4 regions of the Pantoea sp. LMR881 genome follow, and region 4 is predicted to be linked to each of the others. Evidence: predicted binding sites of a transcription regulator. Region 4 holds the regulator's gene; each other region holds the start of a gene.
What was found. The regulator CRP, encoded in region 4, controls carbon source genes, mostly activating them, when cyclic AMP is high. The targets are predictions, from matches to a motif close to ATGTGANNNNNNTCACAT.
Positions count from the first base shown of each region.

Region 1: the regulator CRP is predicted to act here: its motif matches at 2,028-2,045, upstream of O3W44_RS09365 (CdaR family transcriptional regulator).
Region 2: the regulator CRP is predicted to act here: its motif matches at 2,019-2,036, upstream of O3W44_RS11015 (nucleoside-specific channel-forming protein Tsx).
Region 3: the regulator CRP is predicted to act here: its motif matches at 2,207-2,224, upstream of O3W44_RS18015 (YfcZ/YiiS family protein).

Region 1 covers NZ_JAPVOK010000002.1:1,579,758-1,584,544, reverse strand. Annotated here, with positions in the region: partial or broken gene dgt (dGTPase) at 1-395, shown strand, start outside; gene degP (serine endoprotease DegP) at 548-1,957, shown strand; gene O3W44_RS09365 (CdaR family transcriptional regulator) at 2,141-3,298, shown strand; gene O3W44_RS09360 (DUF3461 family protein) at 3,360-3,752, opposite strand; partial or broken gene dapD (2,3,4,5-tetrahydropyridine-2,6-dicarboxylate N-succinyltransferase) at 3,974-4,787, opposite strand, start outside.
Region 2 covers NZ_JAPVOK010000002.1:1,951,009-1,955,795, reverse strand. Annotated here, with positions in the region: gene O3W44_RS11025 (MFS transporter) at 1-79, opposite strand, end outside; gene yjdN (VOC family metalloprotein YjdN) at 454-879, shown strand; gene O3W44_RS11015 (nucleoside-specific channel-forming protein Tsx) at 961-1,827, opposite strand; partial or broken gene O3W44_RS11010 (sensor histidine kinase) at 2,105-3,459, opposite strand; gene O3W44_RS11005 (response regulator) at 3,456-4,115, opposite strand; gene O3W44_RS11000 (helix-turn-helix domain-containing protein) at 4,684-4,787, shown strand, end outside.
Region 3 covers NZ_JAPVOK010000002.1:3,424,746-3,429,532, reverse strand. Annotated here, with positions in the region: partial or broken gene fadJ (fatty acid oxidation complex subunit alpha FadJ) at 1-353, opposite strand, end outside; partial or broken gene fadI (acetyl-CoA C-acyltransferase FadI) at 353-1,659, opposite strand; gene O3W44_RS18015 (YfcZ/YiiS family protein) at 1,818-2,114, opposite strand; gene fadL (long-chain fatty acid transporter FadL) at 2,473-3,756, shown strand; partial or broken gene mlaA (phospholipid-binding lipoprotein MlaA) at 3,807-4,573, opposite strand; gene ccmI (c-type cytochrome biogenesis protein CcmI) at 4,736-4,787, opposite strand, start outside.
Region 4 covers NZ_JAPVOK010000002.1:2,627,270-2,632,056, reverse strand. Annotated here, with positions in the region: gene O3W44_RS14135 (LysR substrate-binding domain-containing protein) at 1-765, shown strand, start outside; gene O3W44_RS14130 (OsmC family protein) at 741-1,148, opposite strand; gene crp (cAMP-activated global transcriptional regulator CRP) at 1,453-2,085, shown strand; partial or broken gene O3W44_RS14120 (YccS/YhfK family putative transporter) at 2,138-4,214, shown strand; gene O3W44_RS14115 (hypothetical protein) at 4,337-4,594, opposite strand.

The DNA of each region.
Region 1 (4,787 bases), 1.0 Mb from region 4:
GAGGGGCGTTTATTACAGCTGTTTAAAACGGTTGCCCGTCAGCACGTATTCAATCATTCCGAAGTTGAGCAGTTAGAATTACAAGGTTATCGGGTAATTAAGGGGTTGTTAGAGATATATGAACCTCTGATGCGGCTAAACTATGAATCTTTCACCAGTTTGATAAATGATGACTTTTTGCGTCATCATCCGATAGAAACCCGCTTATTTCATAAACTTTCGGGTAAGCATCGCAAAGCTTATCAGCAAAAGATGCGTACACTGGCGGTTGAACATAAATATGAGCGCCTGTTATGGGAACGTTATTATCGCTTTCGCCTCATTCAGGATTACATCAGCGGCATGACCGATCTTTATGCCTGGATGAGTATCGTCGTTTGATGGCCGTGGAATAACCGGGCAATTGTAAAGAGGCCGCATAAATTTTTACTTTTACCTAAAACTTTATCAGGAACTTCGCGCTAAAACATTTATCTCAGCATACGACCACAGCAATGGTCGGGACGTTAATCTTTGAGAGATATCGAAAAATGAAAAAAACTCATTAATGCTAAGTGCTCTGGCACTTAGTCTTGGTATGGCTCTGACGCCTGCCAGTGTGTTCGCTGCAGAAACCGCTTCTTCTACCACCCAGCAATTGCCGAGCCTGGCACCCATGCTGGAAAAAGTGATGCCTTCTGTTGTCAGTATTAGCGTTGAAGGCAGCACCACGGTAAAAACGCCGCGTATGCCGCAACAATTCCAGCAGTTTTTTGGCGACAATTCGCCTTTCTGCCAGGAGGGTTCACCTTTCCAGAATTCGCCGATGTGTCAGGATGGTGGCCCTGATGGCGCACCCAATACCCAGCAGGAGAAATTCCGCGCCCTGGGCTCAGGCGTTGTGATTAATGCCGATAAAGGCTATGTCGTGACCAACAATCACGTCGTCGATCACGCCACTAAAATTCAGGTGCAGTTGAGCGATGGTCGCCGTTATGACGCCAAAGTCATCGGTAAAGATCCAAGTTCAGATATCGCGCTGATTCAACTGCAGGATGCTAAAAATTTGACGGCGGTTAAGCTTGCTGACTCCGACAATTTGCGCGTGGGTGATTACACCGTAGCGATTGGTAATCCTTATGGTTTAGGCGAAACCGTTACGTCAGGCATTGTCTCAGCACTGGGCCGTAGTGGCCTGAATGTTGAAAATTATGAGAACTTTATTCAGACCGATGCCGCAATTAACCGGGGCAACTCAGGTGGCGCGTTGGTGAATCTCAATGGTGAACTGATCGGTATCAACACTGCCATTCTGGCACCGGACGGCGGTAATATCGGTATCGGCTTTGCCATTCCAGCCAACATGGTGAAAAACCTGACTGCGCAAATGGTTGAATATGGTCAGGTGAAACGTGGTGAGCTGGGCATCATGGGCACCGAGCTTAATTCAGAGCTGGCGAAAGCGATGAAGGTTGATGCGCAGCGCGGCGCCTTTGTTAGTCAGGTTCTGCCGAACTCTGCTGCCGCGAAAGCGGGTATCAAAGCGGGAGATGTTGTGGTGTCGATGAATGGCAAACCGCTGACCAGTTTTGCCTCGCTGCGTGCTGAAGTCGGCACGTTACCGATCGGCACGACGTTGAAACTGGGCTTGCTGCGTGACGGCAAACCAGTGGATGTCTCTGTGCAGTTGCAGCAAAGCACACAGAATAAAGTGCAATCCGCCACTATTTACACCGGTATCGAAGGCGCAGATCTCAGCAACAGCGATGGCAACGTTAAAGGCGTACGTGTTGATAACGTCAAAGCGGGCAGCGCAGCCGCACGGATTGGCCTGAAAAAAGGTGATGTTATCCTGGGTGTAAACCAGCAAGCCGTCGCTAATCTGGGTGAGCTACGTAAGATTCTCGACACCAAACCCTCGGTGTTGGCACTCAACGTAAAACGGGGCGACAGCAGCCTTTATCTGCTTATGCAGTAACTGTTGCGCGACTCCTCTTTTAAGCGGACCCCGGTCCGCTTTTTTTATGGCTGCAATGTCGGCGGAAAGAATGTGATGCTTGCCGCAAAATAAGTAAATGCTGCTCTGGCTCTGTGCATTTGCACAATGTTCCGTGGCTGGCCCGCGTATTCTGTATTCCCTTCTCTTTATCAGGAGTATTGGATGGCTACCTATTACCTCGACGCCCGGCTGGCACAGGATATTGTGGCGCGCACCATGAAAATTATTGACAGCAATGTCAACGTGATGGATGCACGTGGACGCATTATTGGCAGCGGCGATCGGGAGCGTATTGGGGAATTGCACGAAGGCGCGTTGCTGGTGCTCTCCCAGGGACGCGTGGTAGACATTGATGAAGCGGTGGCGAAGCATCTGCACGGTGTGCGGCCTGGCATTAATTTGCCGCTGCGTATTGATGGCAATATCGTGGGCGTGATTGGCTTAACCGGCGAGCCACTGGCGCTGCGCCATTATGGTGAGCTGGTCTGTATGACCGCAGAAATGATGCTTGAACAGGCGCGCTTGCTGAACATGCTGGCGCAGGACAGCCGTTTGCGTGAAGAGCTGGTGTTGAACCTGATCCGCAGCGAAAGCTTAACACCTCAGCTGACCGAATGGGCACAGCGTTTAGGGATCGATCTCAATCAACCCCGGCTGGTGGCGGTGGTAGAGGTCGACAGCGGTCAGTTAGGCGTAGACAGCGCCATGTCCGAGTTGCAACAGTTACAAACATTACTGACGACGCCAGAGCGGGATAATTTGATTGCTATCGTTTCACTGACGGAAATGGTGGTATTGAAACCCGCGCTGAATGCACATGGGCGTTATGATCAGGACGATCATCGCAAGCGAGTCGAGCAGTTACTTCAGCGCATGAAAGAGAGTGGAAACTTACGCATGCGTATCGCACTAGGTAATTACTTTACCGGTCCCGGCAGTATTGCCCGATCCTACCGCACCGCCCGTACCACGATGATGGTCGGCAAGCAGCGTATGCCCGATGTCAGAAGCTATTTTTATCAGGATTTAGTTTTACCGGTATTGCTGGACAGCCTGCGCGGCGGCTGGCAGGCAAACGAACTGGCGCGGCCGCTGGCTAAGCTAAAAAGTATGGATAATAACGGCCTGCTGCGTCGCACCTTGCTGGCCTGGTTTACCCATAATGTGCAACCCAGCGCAACCGCGCGCGCGTTATTTATTCATCGCAATACGCTGGAATATCGCCTGAACCGCATCTCTGAGCTGACCGGTCTTAACCTGAGCAATTTCGACGATCGCCTGTTGCTGTATGTCGCATTACAGCTGGATGAGCAGGGTTAACGTCGTCATACAGACATGAAAAAGGCCAGCGAATGCTGGCCTTAAAATGGGCTGGCAGAACTTAACGGCTGTTGCGGGTTAGCTTCTCAAGATCGGATTCAATTTCCGTGATCTTGTTAGTTACTACGCTTTCCAGGTGACGTAAATCATCCAGAATTTTACGTTTCAAATCGACTTCGATTTGATCGCGCTGGCAGATTTGATCCAGCTCATCAATCACATAACGCAGATTTGGGCTGATCTCCTGTACTTCTTTATAACCGTGTGAAGCATGGTCTGCGATCACTGTTTTACGCTGGCGCGGATATTTAAACTTCACGCTTTTAGCGAAAAATTCACCTTTATCTTTACGGAAGTAAATTTTAAGAATGTCGTTATTGGCTTCCTGACGCAGGCTATAACGGTCAATGTCGTCCGGGTTACTGATACCTAAGCTTTTAATGTTGTCGTACATAACGTTGTTCCACCAGATAAGAGAAGTGCGCAGAGGAGTTCATGGCTAAAACAACTGTAGACATAAATAGCAGAATGAACATTGCGCGACGGGATTTAACTGGCGCGGATTATGACCTGGATGAAAATTAAACGCACCTGTTAATTCGCAGCGCGAAACAGGATGTCTGGCAGGAAGTGTAAAGAAAAAATTACGGGCCGGTTGCCGGCCCGTTCAGCGGCTTAGTCGATGGTACGCAGCAGCTCGTTGATACCGACTTTACCCAGCGTTTTGGCATCAACTTTCTTCACGATCACAGCACAGTAGAGACTGTAGCTGCCATCTTTGGAAGGCAGGTTGCCAGAAACGACAACAGAGCCGGCTGGAACGCGACCGTAGTGTACTTCACCCGTTTCGCGGTCATAGATTTTGGTGCTTTGGCCAATATAAACGCCCATTGAAATCACGGAACCTTCTTCAACGATAACGCCTTCAACAATTTCTGAACGTGCGCCAATGAAGCAGTTGTCTTCAATGATGGTAGGGTTAGCCTGAAGCGGCTCCAGCACACCGCCGATACCCACGCCGCCGGACAGGTGCACGTTTTTACCGATCTGCGCGCAAGAACCCACAGTGGCCCAGGTATCAACCATGGTGCCTTCGTCAACAAATGCGCCGATATTAACGTAAGAAGGCATCAGTACGGTGTTACGTGCGATATAAGCGCCCTGACGAACAGCGGCTGGTGGTACAACGCGGAAGCCTTCTTTTTGAAGCGCGCTTCATCCCAGCCGGCAAATTTCATTGGCACTTTGTCGTAGAAACGGGTTTCTGCGCCTTCCATGACCTGGTTGTCATTGATACGGAAAGAGAGCAGTACTGCTTTTTTCAGCCACTGATGCGTTACCCACTCACCGTCGATCTTTTCAGAAACGCGCAGCGAACCGCTGTCCAGCAGAGAGATAACCTGATTGATGGCATCACGGGTTTCGCTGTCAACGCTGGTGGGGGTAATATCAGCGCGACGTTCGAAGGCGGATTCAATAACGCTCTGTA
Region 2 (4,787 bases), 680 kb from region 4:
CAATGCGTCCCGCTAAGCTGTTGTTGGGTGCCGACGAAGCGTGCGTCGGCGTCATCCCTGTGGTGCAGGCTGTTGTCATATTTGAATGAACCTCGACAGTGTTTGCAAAACGTATTAACGGCCGCATCTGTTGTTAAAGTAATTAACCGTTAGCAAGCGAAGAGATAGCAGGATAATAAATTCGCGGATCGTTGCCGAGGGGCAACATGGTGACTATTTAGCAACGTACGTTGCAGTTTTCGCCGTCCATCGCGCAACGGCCAATAAACGTCTGGGCCAGTCGCTCATCCTGGCGCATTTCAGGCGAAGAGCAGAGCGAGCCAGTGAGCCGTTAAATAGCGCAGCTTTTCCGGCGATATTGTCAATTAAAGTAAGGTTGAGGCCCGGCTCTCAGGGAGAAATTTAGCGCGCACTACACTCATAGGCGGCGGTTTTTTTTATCAGGAGCGCATCATGCAAATCACACCTTATCTGTTTTTTAACGGCAACTGCGAACAGGCGATTGCGTTTTATCTGCAGGCTACCGAAGGTGAGTTGCTGTTTAAAATGACGTTTGGTGATATGCCAGACGATGACGATGCATTTGGCTCTGATTCTGAGATCACTTTTCCGGCAGAGCTGATCATGCATGCCCACCTGCGCATTGGGCAGGGTGAAATCATGATGAGCGATGGTAAGCCCTCAGAGAGACATGCAGGTTATGCGGTGAGTTTATCGACGCCTGACCAGGCGCAGGGCAAACGCTGGTTTGATCATTTGTCAGAAGGGGGAACCATTACCAAAGCCTGGGCACCAACGTTCTGGGCGAACGGTTTCGGCATGTTTATCGATAAGTTCGGCATTCCGTGGATGGTAAATGCGTATAAAGCGCGGAACTGATTCAGGCATGTTTCCCTTGCCTGGCGGCCATATCAGCCCTCACCTGTAAACAGGAGAGGGCTGGCGAGCGCACAATTACACTCAGAAGTTGTAACCCACGACCAGATAATAACCCCAGCCAGTTGATTTCACTTCAAACGGACCGTTGCCAAAATTCAGCTCCTGTCCATCGGCCCACTGTCCGCCATTGTGGAAATAACGCGCCACGGCAGAAAAATGCCAGTGATCGTAACCCAGTGACAGGATATGGCTGGACGCAATTGAATTGCTGGTACGTGAAGAACCGCCTTTTTCGTTCAGGTCGGAACCCCAGTCGAAGTTGGTAAAGCCAACGTAACCGAGGTTGCCGCCCCACAGTGTGGTGATGGGCACGAAATATTTGATTTTGAAGCGATAGCCATCCCAGCTGTTTTCGTTCGCCGCACCGTAGTTTTCCCACTGGTATTTGGCATAGACGTTCAGTGACAAGCCAATATCACTGTGCGTATCAATATCGGTACCTAAACCCATATACCAGGTATTCTGACGATTAGCCTTGTTGCGGCCCATGTCATAAATGTAGTTGTTGGCAAAATACCACTCTTTGAACGGGCCAAACGCCAGACTGGTGCCGGTCAGTTTATCGATAGAGAAACGTGGCTCAATCTCCATAAACATCGGCGAGCCGTGGTCAAAAATGCCGTTAGCATTGCTGTTGCCGACACCGAAAAAGTTGGTCAGATCGAGGTAGCCGTAGAAATCGAACCACTCTTTTTTCGCAAAGGCTTCATATTCCAGATAGACGTCGTTATTAAACTGCGGTCCGAAGCGCGTGTGATAGCTACCTACCACGTTTACGCTCTGATGCCACCAGTCGGAGACATACTGCGGATCGCTTTCGGCGGCTTGCGCAGCACCGGTCCAGGAACATGCCAGCAAGGCACCTGCTATCAACGTTTTAAATTTCATTATCATTAACCACATGCTTTTGACCGCAGCCCGACGGCGCGACCAGAGTGAAATCAATCCCAGGGGATGGGCAGTGAATTGTTTAATTTGTAAAAGTCGTTTGAAGCTCGCTTAGCGTGCCTGTCACAGACCGATAGAAAATAGATTTTGCTCACGTTTGTCAAAATGTGTTGCATTACAATTCAATGAAAATGTGATGAAGTTCACATTAATTTACGTAAGCGAACGGAACCAGGCAACCGTTTACGTTGTCTGGTTCGGATTCGAACGGACAAGATCAGGGAAGAGTGACGCGCACCTGCAAGCCGCAAATGGCACCTTGTGGGTTAAAGCAGTTCGATAACGCGACGTGAATACGATTTTTTTCTGCCACGCTGCGTACGATGGATAAACCGAGACCGCTGCCCTGGGCTTTAACATCGGGCGATCGGGTAAAGCGATCAAAAGCACGCTCAATAAACGATTCCGGCATGCCTGGACCGTTATCAACAATATCCACCACTGTATGTCCGGCGACGCGATGTAACAGCACATCCACCAGACTTCCTTCTGGCGTATGCAGCATGGCATTACCAATCAGGTTATCAAACAGGCTGCGCAATTCTGAACGGCTGGCCTGCAGCCGGTAGTGCGTTGAGCCGGTAAAGCCGATGTCGATACCGCGTTTATCCGCCACAACCATGAGCTGCTCAATGCTCTCTTTCAGTAAATCTTCCAGCTCAATATGCTCAACGCTGGCGACGACGGTCTGATCTTCGTGACGTGCAATATTAAGCAACTGAGTGACCAGATGGCGTGTGCGCGTCACGCCAGCTTCAAGCTGATTAAACTGACGACTGGCTTCGCCAGGCTGAATATGCTGACGCAGGTTTTCCAGCTGCAGCGTAACGGCAGTCACTGGCGTGCGCAGTTCATGCGCGGCATCTTCCAGAAACTGGCGCTGCGCCGACCAGGCGGCTCGTAGCTTATCTAACAGGGAATTATAAGCCGCAACCAGCGGCAATATTTCATCCGGCAGACCATCGGGAGAGACGTTATGAGGATGGTGGGTTTCCTGGGCCGCGATTTGGCGCGACGCTACGCGAAGATCGCGGGTGATCTTTCGGACCACCAGCCAGATCACCAGCAGCGAGAGCGGCATCATCAGGATCAAAGGAATGATCGCCGACAGTGCGCGTTTTACCATCAACGTTTTCATGTAGCTCAGGTTATGCATAACCTGAATGGTTTTGATGTCGCTGCCAGGTTGCCCAGGGCGCGTATAAATGCGCCATTCACAATCGTGACAACCGCCGACATCGGCATCGTGATAGCCATTTTCCACCTGTAGTGGTGCATGCAGCTCCGGCCACGAACTGGCGCGCAGCTGGCCGTTGCTGTCCCAGAGTTGAACCACAAAGGCACTTTTTAACTTATCGGCAGGCACCATCAGCGGCATTAAAGCCGGGATCTGGCGGTTGGTGGCCCAGGCATCGGCAATTTTCGAAAGCTGATCGTCTTTCATTGAGCCGATCATGTCGCCATAGCAGCTAAAAAATACCAGCTGACGCCGCCAATCATCATCAGATGAATCACCAGCAGCGTGCTGAGTAATTTGTTGCGCAGCGAGCGCATAAACGTGAAGGGTTTCATATTGCAGGTACTCGCCATCCGAGTCCGCGAACGTTGCGAATGGCATCATTATCTAGTTTGCGACGCATCCCGTGAATCAGGACATCCACTGCGTTGCTGGTGACTTCTTCGCCCCATCCGTAGATGCGATTCTCCAGCTGCTCACGTGAAAGAATCGCACCCGGACGTTCGAGCAGGGCATAAAGCAAAGCATATTCGCGTGCGGTAAGCTGTTCGCGGTGGCCTTTGTACAGCACTTCGCGCGTCATCATGTCCAGTTGAACATCGCCGCTGCCGAGCAACGAATCCGCAGCCCCATGACGACGCCGGGTAATGGCGCGCATCCGTGCAAGCACCTCTTGTAAATCAAAGGGCTTAAGCAAATAATCATCCGCGCCGCTGTCCAGGCCCTGAACACGCTGCGCTACCGTATCGCGTGCCGTAAGAATTAACACAGGAGTTGAATCGCCACGGCTGCGCGCCCGACGTAACACATGCAGGCCATCATCACGCGGTAATCCAAGATCGAGCAACACACAGCTGTAGCCACCTTCGCTCCAGGCATTGTGTGCAAACACGCCATCGCGTACCCAGTCAACTGACCAGCCTGCGGCTTCCAGTGCTTGCTGCAAATTAGCACCAATCATTTCATCATCTTCAACCAACAGGACGCGCATGGATGAACTCCTTCAAAAGATGGGGCCAGTGTAGCGCCGGATTCTTAGCGCAAAATTATTTCCCCGTCATACTTCGCGCTGCAGGTGCGTTGGCTGCACTTTTTCACACCGGTCACTTACTTATGTAAGCTCCCGGTGACGTAAAAGTTTGGCCGCCTTCCTGCAACACGAATTATTTAGGGATCCCCCGCCACACCAGGCGCTGCAGGTGCGTTGGCTGCACTTTTCCACACCGGTCACTTACTTATGTAAGCTCCCGGTGACGTAAAAGTTTGGCCGCCTTCCTGCAACACGAATTATTTAGGGGTTCCCCCGCCACACCAGGCGCTGCAGGTGCGTTGGCTGCACTTTTTCCACACCGGTCACTTACTTATGTAAGCTCCCGGTGACGTAAAAGTTTGGCCGCCTTCCTGCAACACGAATTATTTAGGGGTTCCCCCGCCACACCAGACGCTGCAGGTGCATTTTGGCGCTTTGCTAATTCTGCGCTAATTTTCTGCTAATTAAGGGATAAATTTTAGGCGTTAAAGTGGGTTCACTGCACATCAGGCCATATCAGGAGGACCCCATGAATCAGCGCGAGTTTATTCGTAGTTTGCTGGAGTGGATAGAAGGCAATTTAGGACACGATCTGCATCTGGATGAGGTGGCACGGCGTGCCGGTTATTCTCG
Region 3 (4,787 bases), 800 kb from region 4:
AGCTCCAGCCCGCCGCCCAGACACGCACCGTGAATCGCCGCCACTACAGGGAACGGCAGCGAGGCAATCGACGCCATCACTTCCTGCCCCTGGCGAGCCAGTGCTTCGGCTGCTTGTGCGGAGTGGCAGCGATCAATCATGCTGATATCTGCGCCTGCGATAAAATTGTCTGGCTTAGCGGATATCAGCACTAATCCGGCTAACGCTGGATCGCGGCGTGCTTCAGCAATCACGGCGGCAATTTGCCCGGCAAACTCCGCTTTGAGCGTATTCATTTTTTCGCCCGGCACGTCAATCGTGATAACGCCAACGCTGTCGGGGCGCATCTGTAAATGAAAAACGTTATGCGCCATTATTCGACCTCCAGAACCATTGCCGCACCCAGGCCGCCTGCTGCACAGGCAGTCACCAGGCCTAAACCGCCACCGCGCCGCCGCAACTCATGCAGCGTTTGGGTGATCATACGTGCGCCAGTGGCGGCAAAAGGATGTCCATACGCAATAGAACCGCCCAGTACATTAAAACGCTCTTCACTGACCTCGCCCAACGCATGGGGACGATGTAACACCTCGCGGGCGAAGCGTTCATCGCGAAACAGTTGCAGGTTAACCAGCGTTTGCGCTGCAAAAGCCTCGTGCATATCGATCAGGGTTAACTCATTCAGTGTGATACCAGCCCGATCCAGCGCCAGCGGCGAGGCATAAGCGGGGCCAAGTAACATATCCTGCTGAACATCAATGGCGCTAAAGGCGTAGCTGCGCACATAGCCGAGTGGCTGAAGCCCTAACTCACGCGCACGTCCTTCGCGCATTAGAATGACTGCCGCTGCGCCGTCGGTCAGTGGCGTACTGTTTGCCGCCGTTACCGTGCCATGTTGACGATCAAAGGCGGGACGCAGGCGTGCATAATCTTCCGCTTTTGCATCCATGCGTAACGTGTTGTCTTGCTCAATCGGCGCTTTAAAGGGGGAACAAACGTCGTCATGACTTCCTGCTTCAGCACACCCGATTGCCACGCTTTCGCTGCGCGCTGATGAGAGCGCAGCGCCAGCGCGTCTTGCGCGTCTCGCGTAATGCCGTAACTTTTTGCCATTTGTTCCGCGGTATCGCCCATACGTAAACCGGTTGAATATTCCGCCACCGCAGGCGGCACGGGCAGCAGGTCACGCGGACGCAAGCGGCGCAGGCACTGTAACTTTTGCGAGAAACTGCGCGCTTTGTTCATATCCACCAGCGCACGAGCCAGCGTTTTACTGACGCCGATCGGCAGGACTGAAGCGGAATCAGCCCCACCCGCAATACCGGCTGACAGGGTGCCCGCCAGCAGGCTTTCGCAGACATTCGCCACAGCCTGAAAACTGGTCGCACAGGCACGACTGACGCTGTAAGCATCGGTATTAACGCTTAACCCGCTGCTCAGGACAATTTCGCGAGCAATATTAGGCGCTTCGGGCATTTGTACCACCTGGCCAAATACCACCTGCTCAATCACTTCGACCGGCAGTTCGCTACGGGCCATCAATTCGCTGATGAGCATCCGGCCAAGCTCAACCGCCGGGATACCATGAAAACCAGTAGCCTGGCGCAAAAAAGGTGTTCGTAATCCGTGCGTTATGGCGATGCGTTCACCATGACGCGTTAGCAGCGACTGCGCTTTCATTGTTTCACCTGTGAATCGGGACCAGGGCATCATTGCCGAAAGAGGTCTGACCTGATCCACAGTGTTAACCACAAGCGGTTAAGTCGCCAATATCAAAAGGGATAAATTGCGAAGAGAGACACGAAATTAACGCCGCCAGAATAGCGGCGTAAGAGAGATTAACGCAGGCCGAGCTGAAAAATCATGGTTTCAGCCTGGCATGAGAAGGTGAAATCGATCTCCAGCCTGACGCCTTCCGCCTCTTCACTGAAGCGAGCGTTGATGTCGCACGGTTCAGATTCGACCTGGCGCGCCTTTTCAGTCAGGCGCTGCAGTTTGGCCTCAGCATCGGCACGCTGCGAAAACCACTCTGACCAGCTTGCTGTACAATCACTGTTATCCATAACGGTGCCGACATCGACACAACAGCAGGCAGCGGTTTCGTTGGCGCTGCACTTTCTAATGGCATCAGTCATCTTTCTCTCCTGACGAATAAGTCGACGAGTTGCGTATTTTTCCAGCCAAAATCTTACGCTTTCAGTATACTCTGCGCCATGACAGCCTCGCTAAGTGACGAATATCACAATAAAATTTGATCCAAAACAAATTTGAGCCGTTATGCTGTGCGTGTCGTTTCAGGTTTTGTTAAGCAGATCGACTTTTCACCGATCAGTTTGGAAATATTTTAAAAACAATATTGCAACACACACACAGGTCAGACCTATACTTGCCGCACTGGTCTGATATGTCCGTTTTACATCAGTCCTTACAATCCGCCGTCCCTTGTTACGCGATGTAACAGCGTTAAATAATAATTCACATGAGGTTGTGGTCATGAACCATAAAAACCTGTTTGCAAAGTCAGCCGTGGCGGCTGCTGTGGCGCTTGTTTCTTCACACGTTTATGCAGCTGGCTTTCAGTTGAATGAATTCTCTTCTATAGGATTAGGACGTGCCTACTCCGGCGAAGGCGCAATGGGGGATACCGCAGCCTCTGCCAGCCGTAACCCTGCAACCATGGCGCTGATGGATCGTCCTTCTTTCTCGATTGGCGCGGTATATATCGATCCTGATGTCAATATCAATGGCAACAGCCCAAGCGGGCGCAGCCTTGACGCGAAAAACATTGCGCCAAGTGAATGGGTGCCAAATATTCATTATGTCCATCCCATTAATGATCAGTGGTGGGTGGGCGCCTCTGTCACCTCGAATTATGGTCTGGCTACCGAGTTCAATAACAACTACACCGCAGGTGGCTACGGCGGTAAAACTGACCTGATAACGGGTAACTTCAACCTCAGCACAGCGTACCGCCTGAACGAGCATTTCAGCTTTGGCGTCGGCTTTGATGCTGTTTATGCTAAAGCCAAAATTGAACGCTACGCAGGCGAATCGGGTGCGGCGCTGCGCCTTCCTGCTGATACGCAGATTGCGCATCTGAAAGGCGATGAGTGGGGCTACGGCTGGAATGCCGGCATTTTGTATGAAGTGGATAAAAATAACCGCTTCGGCTTCAGTTACCGTTCAGAAGTCAAAATCGACTTCGACGGGGATTACAAAAGTAACCTGCCTGTTTCGGTCAACGCGATTAATCAGGCTGGTAATTTAGGTCTGCCTTATGCAACGGGCGGCACCACCATTCCAGGGGCACTAACCCTGAATCTGCCGGAGATGTGGGAGCTGTCGGGCTGGCACAAAGTGGCACCGCAATGGGCCGTGCATTACAGCCTGGCGTATACCAGCTGGAGTCAGTTCCAGGAGCTGAAAGCGACCGGATCCAATGGCCAGACGCTGTTCTATAAAGATGAAAGCTTCCGCGATGCCTATCGTCTGGCGCTCGGGACCACTTACTTCTACGACCAAAACTGGACCTTCCGTACTGGTATCGCCTTCGATGACAGCCCGGTTCCTGCCGATAAACGTTCTATCTCCATCCCGGATCAGGATCGTCTGTGGCTGAGTGCGGGGGCGTCTTATGCGTTTAATGAGGACGCTTCAGTGGATATGGGCATCTCTTATATGCACGGTCAGCACGTCACGGTAAAAGAAGGCCCATACACGTTTGAATCAGCCGGTAAAGCCTGGCTGTACGGGGCAAACTTTAACTATAAGTTCTGATAAGCAGGCACGATCAAAAAGGCGACTCTGGAGTCGCCTTTTTGCGCCGATTATTGCGCATCAATTTCGCTTAAATCACCCTGAATCGCTGCGGCGTTCGGGTTCTCTTGCGGTTTCAGCCTGCCCCCACTGGCCAGGAAGTCGTGACGCTGGAAATAAGCGTTACGAATAAAGGCATAGGGATCGCTCTGCTGCTTCAAAATCGCATCGGAATCCAGCAGTTGTGCACGCGTTTCCACGCCTTCAATTGCCCATTTACCGGCAGACATCCAGAAGGTTAACCAGCTCAGTGCCGGATAGAGTTTATCGACAAACTGACCACCGTCTTCACGCACGGTAAAACTGCCATACGCCGGCAATTCAACATACGGGCCGTAACCGACGCCATAATGTCCGAGTGTGCTACCAAAACGACGCGGCTCTTCACGCGCCATCTCAGGATTCGCTTTACCCGCCACGTCGATAAAGCCGGCCAGGCCAAGCGTTGAGTTCAGAAAGAAGCGCGTAAAGTGTATTGCAGCCTGGCGCGGTTCCCCATCAGCAGGGAGTTAACCATGCTGGCAGGCTCATCAAGATTGCCGAGAAAATTGCTCATGCCTGTACGTGCGGGCATTGGCACATAATCGCGCCAGGCTACCGCAACAGGACGTACCACGTAAGGGTCCAACACGTTGTAGTTGAAGTTAAACATCGTGCGGTTAAAACCTTCTAATGGATCGCTGCGCTGTTCAGGCGCGTCAGCGTTGTCAGGTTTTGAACTGGCACATCCCACCAGAAGTACACTGGCCAAAACCATACTGGTCAGGCGGTAAACCATTCTAATCTCCCTGTGCGGTTGAATTGTGTATCCCCTTGATAATCCACGCTGCAGGAAGTTGGATAGACCTGCCTCTCCTTAACAGCATAGACAAACTACGCCTGCGGGACAGACAGATAATGCCACTCTTCATGCAGCGTGAAGTATGACGGGTATATCGCTTCAGGGCTGCTGCTGATTGATCTCTACAGCCATGTGCTGATGACCATCCCAG
Region 4 (4,787 bases):
AGTGCACAAGGTGTGATGTTGACAGAAAGTGGAAAAGTATTGGCTTCACGTACGCAGCTTATTCTCGAAGAATTGCGGCGCGCCACAGATGAAATTGATGTTATCAATCACTCTTCACAAGGTTCCGTTGCATTTGGCCTCTCCTCTTTATTAGCGTTTACCGTTTTACCTGGCGCAATTAAAAGCTACGAGAAGCACTATCCCGGCACGCGCTTTACGATTAAAGAAGCGCAACTTTCAACGCTGCTGACCCCTTTACGCGAAGGCATATTAGATTTTGCCATTGGCTCGCTCAGTTCTCATTTGCCGCTGGAAGCACTGCATGTCGAACCGCTGTTTAACGTGCCATTCTGTGTTATTGCGCGTCGCGATCATGCCTGTCAGCACGTCCGCAGTTTTGATCAGCTGCGCGATCAGCGTTGGATAATTCCAGAAACGGAGATGGGATATTATCCGTTACTCTCTGAATACATGGCGGATTTTTATCCGTCCCTGACAACGCCACCGTTGCGTACTGACTCGGTAGTCTGCGGATTGAGGCTGGTGCTGGAAGCTGATTTTCTGGCGGTAGTGGCGCAGCCGATGGCCCGATCTTTCGGCAGTGAAGTGACTATTCTCAATCTGTCAGCGATCCCGGAAGCGCATTATGGCGTGATCTGGCCAAAAAAATCGCCGCTCACCTTAAGCTCACAGCGATTTCTGAACCTGTTACGGCAACGTTGTGACAAATATGAGTGGCGTTATGCGGTAGCAACGACTTCGTAGCTGTGGGTAATTTCCACGCCTTTGCCCAACATAATTGCCACCGAGCAATACTTATCAGCCGAAAGATCAACCGCACGCGCGACCGCTTTGTCCGACAGATCTTTGCCGCTGACAATAAAGTGCAGATTGATATGCGTGAAGATACGCGGGGCTTCTTCACGGCGTTCTGACTTAAGCTTTACCTCGCAGTCGCGCACATCGTTACGCCCTTTTTGTAAAATGGATACCACATCTATCGCGCTGCAACCGCCCGCTGCCATCAATACCATTTCCATCGGACTTGGTGCTTTATCACCAGAATTACCGTCCATTAATACCTGATGACCAGACGATGACTCACCGAGAAACGTCAGACCTTCCACCCATTTCACTCTTGCCTGCATGTTTTTTTCTCCAGAATAGGGGGTTTTGCCGCCAGAGTACGCTTTCACCTGATAAACAGCAATCCAGAGAAATCCGCCCTTTGCTGAAGCGAGACAACAGAAGACAGTCGGCAAAAGCTGTGCTACAAAAAGAGCTGAAAATATTTTTCGTCACTCGATGGCGAAGCCGGGAAGAATTATGCGCACTGCGCCGAATGCAGCCCGAATAATTTCCTGAATGGAAAAACGCTTGAAGCTTTCATCGCCTGACAGGGAAAACTGCCCCCTGTATTTTGGGCACGATTACAACAGAGGATAATAGCGAATGGTTCTCGGCAAACCGCAAACAGACCCTACACTCGAATGGTTTTTGTCCCATTGCCATATTCACAAGTATCCCTCCAAAAGTACGCTGATTCACCAAGGTGAAAAAGCTGAAACGCTTTATTACATCGTGAAAGGATCCGTCGCGGTTCTGATCAAAGATGAAGAAGGCAAAGAGATGATTCTTTCGTATCTGAATCAGGGGGATTTTATCGGCGAGCTTGGCCTGTTTGAAGAGGGTCAGGAACGCAGTGCCTGGGTACGTGCTAAAACCGCGTGCGAAGTGGCAGAAATTTCTTACAAGAAATTCCGCCAGTTGATCCAGGTTAACCCGGATATTTTGATGCGACTGTCGTCGCAAATGGCGCGTCGCCTGCAGGTAACGTCAGAAAAAGTAGGTAACCTTGCATTTCTCGATGTTACTGGCCGCATTGCACAGACGTTGCTTAACCTGGCCAAACAGCCAGACGCCATGACGCATCCCGACGGCATGCAAATTAAAATTACTCGTCAGGAAATTGGCCAGATCGTTGGTTGCTCACGTGAAACCGTGGGCCGTATTTTGAAGATGCTGGAAGACCAGAACCTGATCTCCGCACACGGCAAAACCATCGTCGTTTACGGCACCCGCTAATTTCTGTCACTCCGGCGTGATGGCAACATCACGCCGTTATTGTTGCTGTCCTATGTGGCGTCGAATCATCTATCACCCCGAAGTCAATTATGCTCTGCGGCAGACGCTGGTGCTGTGCCTGCCTGTCACGCTCGGCTGGCTGTTTAACGATCTGCAAAATGGCCTGCTGTTCTCGTTAGTTCCCGCCTGTTGTAACATTGCCGGTCTGGATACACCGCATAAACGCTTCTTCAAACGCCTGATTGTCGGCGGCAGTTTGTTCGCACTCGGCAGTTTTCTTATCCAGTGGCTGACGCTGCAGGGCATTCCGTTGCCAGCCATTCTGTTCGCTATGCCGCTGCTGCTCGGTGTGACAGGTGAAATCAGTCCACTGCATGGGCGCCTGTTGCCGGGTGCGCTTATTGCTGCAATTTTTACTCTGAGTTTGATGGGACATATGCCGATTTGGGTGCCGCCACTGCTCTATATCGGCGGTACGCTGTGGTACGGCGTATTCAACTGGTTTTGGTTCAGGCTGTGGAAAGAGCAGCCGATGCGCGAAAGCCTGAGCCTGATTTACCGCGAGCTGGCAGATTATTGCGATGCAAAATATACCCTGTTAACCCAGCTTACCGATCCTGAAAAAGCGTTGCCTCCTTTGCTGGCGCGCCAGCAGAAAGTGATCGATATGATTAACACCTGCTATCAGCAGATGCATATGCTGTCAGCGAATGGCGACGAAAGCCATAAGCGGCTGAAACGCGCTTTTCAGATGGCGCTGGATTTACAGGAACACATTTCTGTCAGCCTGCATCAGCCGGAAGAGGTGCAAAAGCTGGTGGAGCAAAGCCATGCTGAAGCGGTGATTCGCTGGAACGCCAGTACGATTTCCGCGCGGTTACGCGTGCTGGCTGATGACATTTTGTATCACCAACTGCCCGATCGCTTTTCAATGGACAAACAGCTCGGCGCGCTGGAAAAGATTGCGCGTCAGCATCCAGACAACCCGGTCGGCAATTTCTGTCTTTATCATTTTAACCGCATTGCGCGGGTGCTGCGTACGCACAAGCCGCTGTATCAACGCGACCTGATGGCCGATCGCCAACGCCGCCTGCCCCTGATCCCCGCTTTACGCAGCTATCTCTCACTAAAATCCGCCGCGCTACGCACTGCCGGGCGCTTTGCAGTGATGCTGATGTTTGGCAGCGCGCTGGCTATGTTTTTCAATATTCCTAAACCTTACTGGATCCTGATGACCATTATGTTCGTCAGTCAAAATGGGTATAGCGCAACGCGAGTACGTATTCAGCACCGGGCCGCAGGCACCTTTTGCCGGTCTGGTGATCGCCGCCGCCACACTGCGTTTCGCGGTGCCTGAATCGCTCATATTGCTGATCATGCTGGCGATTACCTTTATCAGCTATGCGTTTACACGCAAATTTTACGGCTGGTCAATGGTCGGTTTCACCGTGACGGCGGTTTACTGTCTGCAACTCTTGTCACTGAACGGCGCAGAGTTTTTGCTGCCCCGCCTGATGGACACGCTAATGGGCTGTCTGATTGCTTTTGGTGGCATGGTGTGGCTGTGGCCGCAGTGGCAAAGCGGATTACTGAGGCAGAACGCACATGATGCGCTGGAAACCTATCAGGAAGCGTTGCGTATGTTACTTGGCCCTGAACAGTCGCCAGAAAAGTTGGCCTATCAGCGCGTAACGGTGAATCAGGCCCATAACGCATTGTTTAACTCACTTAACCAGGCGATGCAGGAACCGGCTTTTAATGCACAATATTTAAAAGATATGCGTATGTGGGTCACGCACAGTCAGTTTATTGTCGAACATATTAACGCAATGACAATTCTGGCACGCGAGCACACCATGTTAACCGCCTCGCTGGCGCAACAATATTTGCAGTCATGTGAGATTGCGCTGCAACGCTGTCAGCAACGGCTGGAATATGATGGTCCCGGTTCGCAAACGAATATACTGGAAGGACCCGAGAATCTTAATGAAGGGCCGATCACTATCGTTGAGCAACATGTAAAACGCATTCTGGGACACCTGAGCGTGATGCACACGATTTCGTCTCTGGCGTGGAACCAGCGACCACAGCATGGCCGCTGGCTGGTGAAAAAACTAAGAAAAGAATAATTTAAAGAGTGAATGAGAGCGTATTTAAAAAAACGCACTCTTTTAAATAACAAAAATTGAAAAATGGATTTATTCTATGAAGAATTACAACATTATTAAATCCAGGTTGATTCGAATTAACATTATGGCGTATTATCGCCTACTGCCACCATCTTTAATGTTAAATCTGCACCGGCTTTGAGATATTCAGTTTGCGCGAACACGGCATCTTTAACCATCGCTTCGCCAGGATCGGTTACTTCCTGATCCCGCACCTTTTCAATGCTTAAAAATAGCAGATGCATTGCAATGTCCATTGATTTTTGAAATGATTCAAGCGTCCGGTTTGAACCCATCTCACCGCGAACGCGATCCCAGCTTCTATCCGCTTCATCACGCAAAGATTAGAACTCTTCAAAAGAGACATTTCCATCGGTTTACATATCATGTAAACCTTCTTCTAAAGATAATGAGATTTTACTTACAATATAACCCTTAATTATTAGTAGGGTAGTGATAAAGCATGCCTTGCATTAAGCTAAACTATTACGCACATCGATAACAATAAATAACAGTGACCTTGCAAATAAAATT